Regions from separate parts of the Idiomarina sp. PL1-037 genome, predicted to be linked through region 3. Evidence: predicted binding sites of a transcription regulator. Region 3 holds the regulator's gene; each other region holds the start of a gene.
The links. Region 3 encodes MetJ, which represses methionine synthesis genes. Its sites were predicted from a motif close to TAGACGTCTAGACGTCTA; they were not measured.

Region 1 (3,282 bases), 280 kb from region 3:
AATGCCCGTATGCCGCTGTCTGCTTATAGATCGGGCGTTCCAGGTCAAGCATTTTTATTAATCCGTAAGGGCGTAAGTCAAAATGACGACGCACCAGCGCAATTAACTGCTCTTCTGAGTGTTTAGACGTGCCGAAGGTATCGATACTGATAGAAGTTGGTTCTGCCACACCAATGGCGTAAGAAATTTGCAGTTCGCAACGTTCAGCCAGACCAGCAGCGACCAGGTTCTTAGCAACATAACGCGCTGCATAAGCCGCACTGCGGTCAACTTTTGACGGGTCTTTACCCGAGAAGGCGCCGCCACCGTGACGCGCCATGCCGCCATAGGTATCAACAATAATTTTACGCCCGGTCAGCCCGCAGTCACCCATCGGCCCGCCGACCACGAAACGACCGGTTGGGTTAATGTGAAACTGCGTGTCTTTTGAAACCCACTGCTCCGGCAATACAGGCTTGATAATTTCTTCCATCACGGCTTCGCGCAGCGTTTCCTGAGTAATGTCTTCTCGGTGCTGAGTGGAGAACACGACTGTATCAATGGCAACAGGCTTACCGTTTTCATAAACGAAGGTCAGCTGACTTTTCGCGTCCGGACGCAACCAGTCCAGTGTGCCGTTATTGCGCACTTCCGACTGACGCTGCATAACCCGATGCGCGTAAGTAATAGGGGCGGGCATTAAAACTGAAGTTTCATTCGAGGCATAACCAAACATTAAGCCCTGATCACCTGCGCCTTGCTCTTCTGGGTTAGCACGATCAACGCCCTGATTGATGTCACCACTTTGTTTACCAATAGCGTTTAGTACAGCACAAGATGCCCCATCAAAACCCATGTCAGAATGTCGGTACCCAATATCTTTTACGGTTTGACGCGCCAAGTCTTCAACATCAACCCAGGCCTTTGTTGAGATTTCGCCGCCAACCAGCACCATGCCGGTTTTCACGTAGGTTTCACAAGCAACCCGGGCTTTAGGATCTTTTGCTAAAATTGCGTCTAGAACCGCATCGGATATCTGGTCGGCAATTTTGTCCGGATGCCCTTCGGACACTGACTCTGAGGTAAACAGGTGACGTGACATATGCCCACTATTCCTTAATTTTAATGAAATCGTTTAATACTGGTTGCATAATGTAACCGATCACTCTTTTTTTTCTACTTCTGGACGTCTAAAAGTCCGAATAAGGCTGACGACATGCGAGTACCGCGGATTTATCACCCCGACTCTATCAAGTTACAAACTGAAACCGAATTGAGTTCGGATGCTTTTCAGCACCTGATCAAAGTATTGCGTTTGAACGTAGGTGATAACATTGTTTTATTCAACGGTGACGGCCAGAATTATGAAGCAAAGATTGCTTCAGTTAAAAAAAAGTCCGCGCAGTTTATTGCAACGGGCAGTCAGGCTAACGCATCTGAGTCATCGGTCAATGTTCATTTGGCGCAGGTCGTTTCACGTGGCGACCGTATGGATTTTGTCCTGCAAAAGTCGGTCGAGCTGGGAGTAACCGAAATTACCCCACTGTTTAGTGAGCGCTGCGGCGTTAAATTAAGTGGCGACAGACTGGAAAAGAAACAGTTGCAATGGCAAAAAATTGTCCATTCTGCCTGTGAACAGTGTGGCCGTAGCGTGGTTCCACAAGTAAAGCCAGCACAGCAATTCACGGATTTTATTGAAAGCGACTTCGCAGGGTTGCGCCTGACCTTAGACCCGACCGCTACCCAGCCGTTGTCGTCATTTCAGCAGGCCGAGAAGGGAATACAATTATTGATTGGTCCTGAGGGTGGGTTCACTGATGCGGAAGTCAGTACCGCCGGGCAACAAGGATTTAAACCCATGCGTTTAGGGCCACGAATACTAAGAACAGAAACCGCCGCGCTTTCAGCGCTAACCGCCGTGCAATATCAGTTTGGCGACTTAAGCTAAAGGAGTTTATATGAAGAAGTTAGCTATGGTGATGGACCCTATCGCCACCGTTAAAACCGAGAAAGACACCAGTTTTCGCTTATTGCTGGAAGCTCAGGCGCGTGGTTATCAGTGTTTTTATCTGGAAATGGGCGACTTAGTCATCGATAACGGTCAACCAATGGCTTTTGCACGGGAAATTCGTGTTCAAGATCAAAAAACGGACTTTTACAGCTTAACCGATAGCGAATACCGTCCGCTAGAGGATTTTGACGTCATTATGATGCGTAAAGATCCGCCTTTTGACAGCGAATTTCTATACGCCACGCAAATGCTGGAACTGGCCGAACAGCGCGGTAGCCTGGTAGTGAATAAACCGCAGAGCCTGCGCGACTGTAACGAAAAGCTTTTTACTTCGTGGTTCGCAGACTCTATTGCCGACACACTGGTGAGTTCCAGAGCGGATGTCATTAAAGCTTTCCATAAAAAGCATGGTGAGGTGATTTTAAAACCCCTGGATGGCATGGGTGGCGCTTCAATTTTCAAAGTGGGTGCCGATGGTAGTAACTTAGGCGTTATTATTGAAACTCTGACCGAGAAAGGTCAGCGCTACGCCATGGCGCAAAAATATTTGCCGGAGATTAAAGACGGCGACAAACGCATTTTAATTATTGATGGTGAGCCTGTGCCTTATTCTTTAGCGCGCATTCCCAGCGCCGGAGAAACCCGCGGAAACCTTGCCGCTGGAGGTAGCGGGCGCGCCCAGCCTTTATCGGAAAGTGACTGGGCTCTGGCCCGTAAAGTGGCACCGGAATTAAAAAAACGTGGGCTCATTATTGTTGGACTGGACGTTATTGGCGACCGCATTACAGAAATTAATGTAACCAGCCCAACCTGTATGCGCGAAATTGAAAACGCCTACGACATCAACATTGCCGAATTAGTCTTTAAGGCAATAGAAGAAAAGCTGAATTGAAATTCAACTATGCGCCCCCATGTTGTCAGTAGAGATTATCGTTAAGGAGTCGGTGAGTCGATGAACAGTTTGCAGAACCATTTATTGATAGCAACACCTATGTTGAACGATCCAGCATTTAAACGGACCGTGACCTACATCTGCGAGCACGATGAAGAAGGCGCTATGGGCTTAATCATTAATCAGCCTGCCGATTTAAGCGTGACCTCGCTGTTGGATAAACTGGAAATTGTTTACCCGGAAAATAACCAACACTTACAGGGCAGCGTCTATCAAGGCGGGCCTGTAGGCCGTGAGCGTGGCTTTGTGATTCATCCTCCGCAGGACAATTGGCGCGCCAGCCAGAAGATGAGTGACGATATTATGGTGACCACCTCGCGCGATATTCTGGAAGCGCTGG
Region 2 (3,282 bases), 480 kb from region 3:
GTTCGCATTATCACACTCCTTGTGCCTGCGACTCTGTAAATTTACGTGGTCTTTACAGCTATTGCCTCTCCACCACGCTGTTGCTGCTGACGTTTCAATATACGTTTTGTACGATCGATGACATCGCCCACTAATTGCCCGCAAGCTGCATCGATATCATCCCCACGAGTTTTCCGTACCATTACCGTCAAACCGTACTCCATAAGTACTTTGGCAAAACGGTCAATCCGCGAGTTACTAGAGCGTCCGTAATCCGAACCCGGGAAAGGATTAAATGGAATAAGGTTAATTTTACTCGGGGTATCTTTTAAGGTTTTTGCCAGCGCATGTGCCTGATCGGTTGAGTCATTAACATGGTCCAGCATGACATACTCTACCGTTACTTTACGCTGAGCTTTTGACTGCTCAACATAACGACGGCTGGATGCCAGAAATTCTTCAATATTGTACTTCTTATTAATAGGTACAATTTCGTTGCGCAGCTCATCGTCTGGTGCGTGCAACGAAATAGCCAACATCACATCGATGCGTTCGCGCAATTTTTCCAACGCAGGAACAACACCTGAAGTACTTAAAGTAACGCGGCGTTTGGATAAACCGAAACCCAGGTCATCCAACATTAACTCCATTGCCGGAACAACATTGTTTAAATTAAGCAAAGGTTCGCCCATGCCCATCATGACCACGTTCGTTACGGGTTTAATTCCGGTTTTTCCATAAGCCCCTAGCAGCTGGTTCACCCGCCATACCTGGCCGATGATTTCCGCCACACTGAGGTTACGGTTAAAGCCCTGAGCCCCGGTTGAGCAGAAAGTACACTCTAATGCACAACCAACCTGAGAGGACACACACAAAGTAGCGCGATCACCCTCGGGGATCCACACTGTTTCCACGTCCTGGCCGTCGAACAAGGTCATTGCGAACTTAATCGTACCGTCCGATGACTGCTGCTGTTCACGAACTTCAGGCGCGCGTATTTCAGCGACTTGCTTGAGCTTTTCACGCAACGCTTTATTAAGATTCGTCATCTCATCAAAGTCATCGACACAAAAGTGATACAGCCACTTCATTACTTGTTCAGCACGAAATGGTTTCTCACCCATCTCACGAAAGAACTCTTTAATTCCTTCACGATTCAGGTCGAGCAAGTTCACTTTTTTATCTATTGCGTTGGTCATAAAGCTCCGGTTTTCTGATGTGCCTCGACATTTTTGTAGCCTGACGTTTATGTCAGGATCTCACCTGACATAAACGTCAGGCTACCTAAGAACATCAGGCTACATTCAAATACAGTCTTAGCGAGTACGCTGGCAAACTTCTTCGTCGCTGAAGAAATAAGAGATTTCACGTGCTGCAGATTCAGTTGCATCTGAACCGTGTACCGCATTTTCGTCTATAGTTTCAGCGTAGTCTGCACGAATCGTTCCTGCCAGTGCTTCTGCAGGATTCGTAGCACCCATGATGTCGCGGTTTTTACGTACAGCGTCTTCACCTTCGAGAACCTGAACAACGATAGGGCCTGAAGTCATGAATTCAACCAAAGCACCAAAAAAAGGACGTTCTTTGTGTTCTGCGTAGAAGCCTTCTGCCTGTTCTTTGCTTAAGTGCATCATTTTAGCACCAACAATGCGAAGACCCGCAGATTCAAAACGGTTGTAGATAGCGCCGATTAAGTTTTTTGCAACTGCATCAGGCTTGATAATTGATAAAGTGCGCTCTAAAGCCATGGTTATAAACTCCAATAAAATTAAGGGATAAGTTAGTCGCGCGGATTATACGTGAGATAGACGCAGAAATCGAATACCCAGTGATTGTTTTTTTATTCATTCTCAGCTAGGATGAAAGAACCTATATAGCCATATAGACGTCTATTTGACAATAAGGAGTTCTGACATGGCGAACAATGAATACGAACAAGCCACTCTCGGTGGTGGTTGCTTCTGGTGTGTTGAGTCAGCCTTCCTTCAGGTAAAAGGCATTCAGTCGGTTAAGTCAGGTTACACTGGCGGTCATACAACTGACCCAACCTACGAGCAGGTTTGCAGTGGCGAAACGGGACATGCCGAAGTCGCGCAACTCCAATACGATCCAGAGCAGATCTCTTACCGTCAAATCTTAGAAATCTTTTTCACTCTGCACGATCCAACTCAGGTGAATCGTCAGGGCAACGATGTCGGTACTCAATATCGCACATCAATTTTCTATCATAACGACGCGCAAAAACGCGAAGCCGAAGACATTATTGCAGAGTTGGAAGCTGATGACGCTTTTGCTGCTCCTATCGCAACAGAAGTAACTGAGCTGGGAACGTTTTATCCGGCCGAGGATTATCACGAAAACTACTACGCCAGAAACCCGGAAAACCCCTATTGTCAGGCGGTAATTTCACCGAAGCTGGCTAAATTCCGTAAAACCTTTGCCGGCTTGCTGAAAGACTAAGCAGCGCCTCGCAAAGTACCTACAGTGCGGTGGATAAGTTCTATCGCACTATCAATGTCTTCTTCGGAAGTATAACGGCCAATGCTAAAGCGCAGTGAACTCATTGCCAGCTCATGCCCAACCCCTAAAGCACTGAGAACATACGAAGGCTCGACGCTAGCCGATGTGCAAGCTGAGCCAGACGAAAGCGCGAGATCTTTTAACGCCATTAGCAGCAATTCGCCATCTACCCCGGCAAAACTGATGTTAGTAATATGCGGTACCCGTTGCTGGTCAGAGCCATTCAAGGTTACACCTTCTAACTGGCTAACCCCCTTCCATAAACGCTGACGGAGGTTTTCCACTCGCGCAGGCTCAAGATCCAGCTCGCTAAGAACAAGCTCTGCAGCAACACCCATGCCGACAATCTGGTGTGTTGGTAAAGTGCCTGAACGCATGCCTCGTTCGTGCCCCCCGCCATGCATTTGCGCAAGCAGCCGAACCCGCGGAGTGCGGCGTACATACAATGCGCCAATACCCTTGGGGCCATACATCTTGTGCGCAGAAAGTGACATTAAATCGACCGGTAATTCCGCCATATCCATTGGCACTTTGCCGGACGCCTGAGCGGCATCGACATGAAATACTGTGCCATTTTCACGGCACAAGTGACCTATAGTGCTTGTATCCTGAAGCACGCCAATTTCGTTATTAACCAGCATTACGCTCACTAACACCGTATCTTCGCGTAAGGCTGAGCGAAACATATCCATATCGAGCAACCCGTCTGTTCCGACATCCAGATAAGTCACTTCAAAGCCTTCTTTTTCCAACTGCGCGCAGGTATCTAATACCGCTTTATGC
Region 3 (3,282 bases):
GCTTTGGATCGAATGGCGATGCGGCCCATAACTGAGGTAACCCCATGAAACAAGGTATTCATCCTAAGTACGAGACTTTAAAAGTCAGCTGTTCTTGCGGTCACACGTTCGAAACGCGTTCAACCCGCTCAGAAGATCTTCACCTGGACGTCTGTTCAGAGTGCCACCCGTTCTACACTGGTAAGCAGCGTGTAATGGACACTGGCGGTCGTGTTGATAAGTTTAAGAAACGTTTTGGCGCTCTGGGCAAGAAATAAGCCTGGGAAAACCTATAGAAAACGTTGCTTAACAGCAGATTTTAAGAGAAAGGCGCTAAACAGCGCCTTTTTTTGTGTCCGCTCGCCTAAACCTCCCGTTGTTAAAGAAAAGTTAACTGGTGTACTTTTAAACACTCGTTAAATTTAGTTAGCCTTATTAAGAGCATAAAGACGCAGGTAAGATTTGTTTCTTAGCCTAAAAGCGATAGACTAATTAGCATTCTGATAACCAGACTCAGGTATCACCGCATGACAGATTTTCGCCAACAAGCACTGGATTACCACGAATACCCGACTCCGGGTAAAATCTCGGTTGAACTGACCACTCCTGCTGAAACCAGCAAAGATCTAGCTCTCGCCTACAGCCCGGGCGTAGCAGAACCGGTTCGGGAAATTGCTCAGGACCCGGACGCTGCTTACCGTTATACTGCCAAGGGCAACATGGTGGCGGTTATTACCAACGGAACGGCTATTCTTGGTTTGGGAAATTTGGGACCACTGGCGTCAAAACCGGTAATGGAAGGTAAGGCTCTATTATTCAAGCGCTTTGCCGGACTGGACTCTATTGATATTGAAGTGAGTCACCGTACCACGCAAGACTTTATCAATACCGTTGCTAACATTGCCGACACTTTTGGTGGTATTAATTTAGAAGACATAAAAGCGCCCGAATGCTTTGAAATTGAACAAGCTTTAATAGAGCGTTGCAATGTTCCGGTGTTTCACGATGATCAGCATGGTACTGCTATTGTGACTGCCGCCGGTATGCTGAATGCACTGGAAATTCAGGGCAAAACGCTATCGGAATCTCGCATTGTGTGTCTTGGTGCCGGTGCTGCCGCCATCGCCTGTATGGAACTTTTAATTAAATGTGGCGCGCAACGTGAGCACATTTATATGCTCGACTCAAAAGGCGTTATTCACACCCGTCGTGATGACTTAAATGAATACAAACAGCTGTTTGCCAACAATACCGACAAACGTACGCTAAAAGACGTTATTGAAGGTGCCGATATCTTCGTGGGTGTTTCAGGGCCAAACTTACTCAGCGCAGAAGAGTTGAAACTTATGGCGCCAAACCCCGTTCTGTTTGCCTGCTCTAACCCAGACCCGGAGATTAAACCAGAAACCGCTATGGCGGCACGTGATGACCTGATTATGGGAACCGGGCGCTCGGACTACCCGAACCAGGTGAACAACGTTTTATGCTTCCCGTTTATGTTTCGCGGCGCGTTAGATGTGCGAGCTACAGCGATTAATGACGAAATGAAGGTTGCCTCAGTAGAGGCCATTCGCCAGCTGGCGAAAGAGCCAGTGCCGGAATCAGTATTAAAAGCAGCCGGCGTCAAAGAATTAACCTTCGGTCGTGATTATATTATTCCTAAGCCAATTGACCCGCGCTTGTGCTCACGGGTCTCGCGTGCCGTTGCGGAAGCTGCGGTGAAGTCCGGCGCAGCTAAAATCGATTTACCGAAAAATTATATGCAGGATTAATCGTCGAGCTCTTCGTCGGTCGGAATAGGTAATCCCCGGGCTTCCAGCTCTTCGCGCACGGCCTTGGGGATTTTATTCGGATTGGACTTTTGTAAGTCTTCATCTTCCGGCAGTGGCTGACCGGTAAAAGCATGTAAAAACGCCTCGCAAAGCAGTTCGCTGTTGGTAGCATGGCGAAGATTATTAACTTGGCGACGGGTTCGTTCATCGGTCAGTACCTTTAATACACGCGTGGGTATTGAGACCGTAACTTTTTTCACCTGCTGACTCTTACGACCGTGTTCAGCATAAGGGTAAATATATTCGCCGTTCCATTTCATTGTTACTATCCCACTATATAACAAAACCACATAAGTTATAATGAATTGTACCCGAATGAGCGACCCCGTCAAATTTTATCCGTCTAGATGGCTAAAAGTTACTGACATTTGCCTGACAATATTTTAGCCTTAGTAGCAGTTACCTAATTTAAGCGAGTAGTTAAGGAAGGCGGAATGACAACAACTCAGCTCACAGAAGAGCAAAAGCAAGCCGTTGCCGACAGCGTTCAGGTGCATAAGTTTGGTGGCAGCAGTCTTGCCGATGCGTTCTGCTATCGCCGCGTTGCCCGTATTGTAACCGAGTACGCCGGTGCCAGCGACCTAGTCGTCGTTTCCGCAGCCGGAGACACAACCAACCGCATTCTTGCCATTATTAATGCCAAAGCACAGCCGGGCGACACCGCCAGCATTCTGCTCGATCAATTAGAGAGTTTTCAGCAAGGGCTGATCACCGAACTATTAAGCGGTAACTTACAGCAGCAACTGCTGCAACAATCTCAGCAAGATTTCATCCGCTGGCGTCAATGGTTAGAGGGCGACGAAATCATTAACCATAACGCCGAGTTACTGTCCTACGGTGAGCTTTGGTCCGCCCGCTTGTTATCAGCTTTACTGCAAAAACAGGGCACCCGCGCCGACCACATTGATGCCCGGGACTTTTTACTCGCCGCAGATGCCCCTGAGCCCGTTATTCAGGTAGAACACTCTCGTGAAAAGCTATTACAAAGAGTAGCTCCTCACTCGGGCACCCGCTTTATTGTTACTGGCTTTATCGCCCGCGGTTTAAACGGCGAGAGCTTAACTCTGGGGCGTAACGGCAGTGACTATTCAGCGACCTTAGTCGGCAGTCTGCTGGATACACGCCAGGTTACTATCTGGAAAGACGTGGCCGGCGTTTATTCGGCAGACCCGCGTAAAGTTGAGCGCGTAGTCAGCTTACCGACATTAGACTGGACCGAAGCCGAAGAACTAGCGCGTCTTGGCAGCCCGGTTTTGCATCCAAGAACCTTTCAGCCGGTCGACCGCCAGCGCATGGTCATTTCCGTTCGCTCCAGTTTGAAAGTAGAAAATCAGCAAACGCGTATTGGTCAGTTCCAGAATACCCAGCCTCGCGGAAAAGTCTTCACTTCACTGTCTGAGGTGGTGCTCTTTAAGGTTGAGCTGCACGATAAAGCCTTAGTAAAACGTCTGGACGAACTGGAGTTAGAGCC

Region 1: a site for MetJ is predicted at 1,163-1,180, ahead of metK (methionine adenosyltransferase). Genes of this name have one in related genera too.
Region 2: a site for MetJ is predicted at 1,854-1,871, ahead of msrA (peptide-methionine (S)-S-oxide reductase MsrA). Genes of this name have one in related genera too.

Annotation. Positions count from the first base shown of each region.
Region 1 covers NZ_CP139873.1:2,422,399-2,425,680, forward strand. Annotated here, with positions in the region: gene metK (methionine adenosyltransferase) at 1-1,081, opposite strand, end outside; gene U0358_RS11395 (16S rRNA (uracil(1498)-N(3))-methyltransferase) at 1,196-1,927, shown strand; gene gshB (glutathione synthase) at 1,938-2,882, shown strand; gene U0358_RS11405 (YqgE/AlgH family protein) at 2,943-3,282, shown strand, end outside.
Region 2 covers NZ_CP139873.1:2,217,184-2,220,465, forward strand. Annotated here, with positions in the region: gene U0358_RS10430 (tetratricopeptide repeat protein) at 1-8, opposite strand, end outside; gene U0358_RS10435 (dual-specificity RNA methyltransferase RlmN) at 42-1,178, opposite strand; gene ndk (nucleoside-diphosphate kinase) at 1,296-1,727, opposite strand; gene msrA (peptide-methionine (S)-S-oxide reductase MsrA) at 1,894-2,439, shown strand; gene U0358_RS10450 (IscS subfamily cysteine desulfurase) at 2,436-3,282, opposite strand, start outside.
Region 3 covers NZ_CP139873.1:2,700,856-2,704,137, forward strand. Annotated here, with positions in the region: gene rpmE (50S ribosomal protein L31) at 45-257, shown strand; gene U0358_RS12710 (malic enzyme-like NAD(P)-binding protein) at 507-1,751, shown strand; gene metJ (met regulon transcriptional regulator MetJ) at 1,748-2,071, opposite strand; gene U0358_RS12720 (bifunctional aspartate kinase/homoserine dehydrogenase II) at 2,246-3,282, shown strand, end outside.